2 regions of the Bacillus sp. JJ1503 genome follow, and region 1 is predicted to be linked to the other one. Evidence: predicted binding sites of a transcription regulator. Region 1 holds the regulator's gene; the other holds the start of a gene.
What was found. The regulator Rex, encoded in region 1, represses fermentation and respiration genes when NADH is low (regulators of the CRP and FNR family bind a similar motif). The targets are predictions, from matches to a motif close to TTGTGAAATATTTCACAA.

Region 2: the regulator Rex is predicted to act here: its motif matches at 2,133-2,150, upstream of V7149_RS14620 (TIGR04053 family radical SAM/SPASM domain-containing protein).

What each region holds. Positions count from the first base shown of each region.
Region 1 covers NZ_JBALOZ010000169.1:4,855-8,012, forward strand. The annotation lists gene V7149_RS13720 (ABC-F family ATP-binding cassette domain-containing protein) at 1-432, opposite strand, end outside; gene moaC (cyclic pyranopterin monophosphate synthase MoaC) at 577-1,068, shown strand; gene V7149_RS13730 (redox-sensing transcriptional repressor Rex) at 1,161-1,808, shown strand; gene V7149_RS13735 (YdiK family protein) at 1,842-2,048, opposite strand; gene V7149_RS13740 (CPBP family intramembrane glutamic endopeptidase) at 2,045-2,776, opposite strand; gene groES (co-chaperone GroES) at 3,070-3,158, shown strand, end outside.
Region 2 covers NZ_JBALOZ010000185.1:1,278-4,435, forward strand. The annotation lists gene moaA (GTP 3',8-cyclase MoaA) at 1-672, opposite strand, end outside; gene V7149_RS14620 (TIGR04053 family radical SAM/SPASM domain-containing protein) at 902-2,026, opposite strand; gene V7149_RS14625 (DsrE family protein) at 2,468-2,806, opposite strand; gene V7149_RS14630 (metal-sulfur cluster assembly factor) at 2,820-3,128, opposite strand.

The sequences.
Region 1 (3,158 bases):
TGATTCGTACTGATAACCGCCTTGTTCTTTAAATTGAACTTGCCGATCATCGTATTCTTTTAAGATGCGTTCATATTTTTCGGGATTAGCCATTGCTTGCGGATCAGACATTTCACCTTCGAGCTTCCGCAATTCCTTTTCAAGCTTTTGCAGATGCTCGAATACAGTTAACATTTCATCCCAAATGGATCTTTCTGACTCGAGTCCGGTATTTTGGGCAAGGTAGCCGATTTCCACTTCCTTAGGCTTAATAATGTCACCGGAATCATAGGACATTTGGCCAGCTATCATTTTTAAAAGCGTGGACTTGCCAGCCCCGTTGCGCCCCACAAGGGCAATTCTATCTCTAGTTTGTACTTCAAGCTTTATATTCGATAATATAACTTCAGCACCAAAGTTCTTTATTAATTGATTGACTTGTAATAAAATCATTTTTGTTCACCTCAAGCTTTATAGAATAAGTGTAACTCATTCATATTTGTTGGGCAATGTGTGTGAGGATGGACTTGAATTATTGTGAAGTGTTTTACACATTTGGCTAAAAATAGTGTATGATTTTGTTGTGAGGTGTTATTAATGTCTGATTTTACCCATTTTAATCAAGAAGGCAGAGCAAAGATGGTCGATATTAGCGAGAAATCTGTGACGGTCCGAACTGCGATTGCTCACTCAAGTATTACAGTTAATCAAGAAATATATGAAAAAATCACTTTGAATACAATGAAAAAAGGAGATGTCCTCGCCGTAGCACAAGTTGCGGGTGTGATGGCATGCAAGAAAACATGGGAAATTATTCCGATGTGTCATCCCATTCCTTTAACGGGAGTAGATATTTCCTACTCATGGAATGTCGATCAAGAAGAATATACACTGCTCATTGAAGCTACGGTCAAAACAAAGGGTCATACTGGAGTTGAAATGGAAGCGTTAACAGCAGCATCTGTATGTGCCTTAACAGTTTATGATATGTGTAAGGCTGTTGATAAAGGGATGGTCATTGGCAAAACCTATTTAGTAGAAAAGACAGGCGGAAAAAATGGGGATTTTAAAAGGGATTCCTTGTTATAATGTATTGTGTATTTAAAGAAGTAAAGCTGCTAACTGATAAAACATTTGTCATATGAGCAAACGTAAAGGTTTCTACGAGAGGAGATAAGATAATGGCGAATGAGTCATTAAAAATTCCACAAGCAACGGCCAAACGGCTTCCTTTATATTATCGATTCTTAAAAAATTTGCATGCTTCTGGGAAACAAAGAGTCTCTTCTGCAGAATTAAGTGAAGCGGTAAAAGTTGATTCTGCTACAATTCGGCGGGATTTTTCCTACTTTGGCGCTTTAGGGAAAAAAGGGTATGGCTATAATGTAAATTATTTGCTTACCTTTTTTCGGAAAACGTTAGATCAGGATGAATTAACGAAGGTAGCTCTTATTGGGGTTGGTAATTTAGGCACTGCCTTTTTAAACTATAATTTCCTCAAAAACAATAATACGAAAATTGAAGTAGCCTTTGATGTAGACGAAGGAAAAGTTGGCACATACATTGGGGATGTACCGATATTCCATATGAGTGATCTAGAAAAAGTAATCGAGGACGAACAAATTCAAGTTGTGATTTTAACTGTTCCTGCTCTTGCAGCCCAACCGATTGCTGACCGAATTGTTCAAGGCAGTGTAAAAGGAATTTTGAATTTTACTCCTGCACGTTTATCTGTGCCGTCCTCCATCAGAATTCATCATATCGATTTAGCTGTGGAGCTGCAGTCGCTTATCTACTTTCTTAAGCATTATCCACAAGAGGAAGAATAAGCTAAACAAAGAAAATGAGCATTTGTATAGTGCTCATTTTCTTTGTTTGTTATTGACGATTTTGAAATGAAAGGCAACCATCCGCAGGCCAGTACCTAAGTCAAGGGTTGCGATAATAATAAGAAAGTAAGTAAATATTCCCCAGCCATCGTTTCTTTGAATGCTTTGGATCGCGATATAGGTAAAGAGGATCCCAAGAATAATATAAATGATGCCTGATAACAATGGTGTCCTTCTCATAAAAATCCTCCAATAAAGCTTTGCATTTTTTCCACTTCTTTTATCCAGTTTTCAATATTTTCTCTGTTAAATTGGATAATGACGACAAGTGTATTCATGGCCACATGCGCAAAAATCGGCACTAGAATTCGCTTTGTTTTGACATATAGGAAAGCAAAAGTAAAGCCCATCGCTGAGTACAACAGAATATGTTCAAACTCAAAGTGAGCTAGAGCAAAAATAACAGAACTTATTAAGGCAGAAAGAAAAAAGTTTAGCCGCTTATGAAGCGTTCCGAAAATAACCTTTCGGAAGACAATTTCCTCTAGGATTGGCCCAATAATTGAGCTGATCACAACGACTATGGGTGAAGCTTGAATAAGCCTAATAATTTGCTGTGTGTTTTCCGATCCCATTTCAATTCCGATTAAATTTTCTATATTGGCGGCAATAGATTGCGCAAATAATGCAAGGAATACTCCGCCAATGGCCCAGGCTATGGAAGTACCTGCAGAAGTTGCATTTCTCATAGAAAGGCTTTCCTTCATTTCTTTTCGGAGGATTGCCAACGTAATAATTAATGTGATCGTAAAGCTAATGACAATCCAAGATGTGACAGCGATTGTTTCCATATCGGCCATGCTTTTCCCGGATAGTGTTCCCCAAAACGCAATGAACGGGACCCCGATTAAGCTCGATAATTGCATCCCTGTATAAGCAATAAGAATATACCAATACTCTTTTTTCAATATTTTATCTCCTTATCCATTGTGTATATCAATCCTCATTTTACCCGTAAAAAGGTCCAAGTTTCAAATTGTAGACATAAAAAGATGGTTTGCTGCGTGGATATTAAGGATAAACTAGCATTTGGCAATGACTGTAAAAATAATGTAGCCCACTTTAAATATTTTTTACAAAAAAATTGAGCTTCACTCTTGCAAATATGCAATAGATTCATTAATATAATAATTGTGTTAGCACTCAGCAGATGAGAGTGCTAATAAAAAAATTTACATATTTATTGAGGAGGTTGTTTCACTTGTTAAAGCCACTAGGTGATCGAATTATTATCGAGCTTGTTGAAACTGAAGAAAAAACTGCAAGCGGCATCGTTTTGCCGGACACTGC
Region 2 (3,158 bases), on a different contig from region 1:
GTGCTCCTTTAAGATTTCATAAATTTCCTTCTTTGTGATAACATCATCCATTTTCCATCCATTTGTGCTGCCAACGTCCATATATTCTATAAACCGAAGCTGTAGTCCGTGTTCTTTGCAAAATTTTGCCATCGGTACGATTTCAGATTCATTTAATCCCTTTTTTACGACCATATTAATTTTTACGAAGAGTCCTGCCTCTTGGGCAGCCTTAATTCCATTGAGAACTTCTTGAACCGCAACATTTCTGCCATTTATTTTTCCGAATAACTCGTCATTTAATGAATCTAAGCTAACATTTACCCGTTGTAACCCGGCTTCCTTTAAATCATTTGCAAGCCTTGGAAGCAAGACTCCATTTGTCGTTAATGCGAGATCCTTTAGCCCATCTATTGCCGCAAGCTTTTTCACGAGAATCGGCAAATCCTTTCGAAGCAATGGTTCTCCGCCTGTAAGTCTGATTTTTTCTACACCAAGATCTACAAATATTTTCGCAAGAAGTTCAATTTCCTCATATGTTAATAGTTCGCTTTTCGGCAAAAAAGCAAAATCCGGTCCAAATTTCTCTGCAGGCATACAATACGTGCAGCGAAAATTACAGCGGTCAATTACCGAAATCCTCAGATCTCTTAGTGGTCGATTCAATTGATCTTTAACGATTGATTTTTCCATCCTATCAACTCCATTGAGGGTGACCTCTTTTGAAACATTGTAGCATACTATATGCCTTTATTAGGCCTTTCAGTTAAATTTAGTTAAAAAAGCCAAAGAGGGGGACTTTAGTAATTGGGCAAAGTTTAACTCATATAATACTTAATATAATATGCTCTTTCAAAAAATTATATACAGTTTGAAGAGTGAGTATAGACCAACTACCAGAGTCACCTTTTTTATCCAACTTTTAAGATGTTGCTTTTTTCCTTAATGTTTTTGGAATGTATACGCAGAAAGGTTCACTTTCCATATAATCTCCTGTGACTGCATACGCACGGGAACGAGAGCCGCCGCAAACATATCTAAATTCACATACTCCGCACTTGCCTTTGTATTGATCTGGATTTCTTAAATTCTTGAATATAGGTGATTCCCTATAGATTTCAGCTAAAGGCTGCTCCCTTACATTCCCTGCTTTAATTGGCAGGAGCCCGCTTGGGTAGACGTCTCCAATATGTGAAATAAATACGAAGCCATTTCCGTCATTGACGCCTTTAGGAGCTCTGCCAAGACCATCAATGGACCCAGTTAATCCTTGTTGAGTCAAAGCATCTAAATATTTAATGTCACCGTTTTGTGCATGTTCCTCTCTCATTTTATTCTGAATAACAACACGGCGATAATGCTGGGCTGCTGTTGTTTTTATATCAAAGGATACCCTTTTACTTAAATCATATAGCCACTTAAATACCTTTTCATGTTCAACAGGTGAAATCATATCACTTTCCTGTCCCCTGCCAGTTGGAACTAGGAAAAAGACACTCCAGAGAACACATTTCAAATCTTCTACAACCTTCGCCATCTCATCTAAGTAATCAATATTATAACGAGAAATAACAGTATTTATTTGAACAGGTATTTCAAGCTCATGCAAATACTTAATTCTTTCTATTGTTAAATCAAATGATCCTGCTGTTCCTCGAAAATGATCATGAATCTCAGGGGTTGGACCATCAAGACTGAAAGCCCAGCGTGATAATCCTACTTCCTTTGCTTTCTCAATCGCTTCCTTTGTCACATTTGGAGTAGCACTCGGGGTCATTGAAACGCGGACACCTTTGTCCACTGCATATTTCGCAATATCAAAAACATCCTCCCTCATCAATGGGTCACCCCCGGTAAAGACAAGCATCGGATTATTCATGTCATAGATTTGATCAATTAATTCCTGTCCTTCTTCAAATGATAATTCACGGGGATCTCTTCTATATTGAGCCTCTGCCCGGCAATGAAGACATTTTAACTGACATGCTCTAGTTAATTCCCAAATCACAATAAAAGGATCTTTATTAAAATCGCGGCTAAAGGACATTAGAATCCTTCCTCTCTTATTTCACTATTTCCATTGCAATTTATCGCAAGGATTTTTATCTAAATATTGATTGCAATTGTAGTATAAGGGATAATGCAGAATAAATTAGTGAGAAATCTCACATTGAGGATTATCAGATAGTTGGATCTTTCTTAACTGGACATATATACTTGCTAGATTGGAGTAATTGGACAGGTTTTTGACTAAATAGCAAAGCATGTCAGATAAATTTGTTTTTTTGGACAGCTTTTCGACTAATTCCCAAAACCTGTCCAGTAAACCATAGTTATCGGATAGCTCTTCGACTAATTCCCAGAACCTGTCAAGTAAACCGTAGTTATTGGACAGCTTTTCAAACTAAATCCCAGAACCTGTCCAATAACCATTTCGATTATTTAGTTTAGTCAAAATAAAACAGCAAGAGCATAAGCCCCTGCTGTTTTATGATATCGTAATGACTTCATATTTGGATGCAAGATCGATAAACGCTGGCATCCCGCTTATTTTACCGGCAATTAATTTATTTTCTACTCCGTAATAGTCTACACAAGTTTTGCAGGCAATTACTTCTACTCCCTTTTCCTCCAGCTCTTTAAGATGAACTGAAGCAAAGGATTGTTCAGTTAATGCAAATACACCGCTATTCATGCAAAAAATCGCTGCAGGTAATTCCTCTCTTTGCTTTAACAATGTAAAAAAGGTTTCAAGAACGCCTTCACCAAGCTCCTTATCTCCTTTTCCAAGCTGATCTGAGCTAACTAGAATGACTTTATTCTTCATCAGCCTCTCACCTCTAACGAACCCCTAAAGCAATCTTGGCATATCGAGACATTCTATCCTTTGACCATGGCGGATTCCAGACAATATTTACTTCCGTCTCTTTCACTTCTGGAATATCTGCTAGAGCACTCTTTACATTTTCTACAATTGTTCCAGCAAGAGGACAGCCCATTGACGTTAAAGTCATATCAACGGTCGTCTTTCCCTCTTCATCCATCTTAACATCGTATACCAATCCAAGATTAACGATATCCACACCAAGTTCTGGGTCAACTACTAGCTCTAGAGCACCCATAATACTATCTTTTACCTCTTGATCCATCTGCTATAACACTCCTTCTTCTATGTTTCT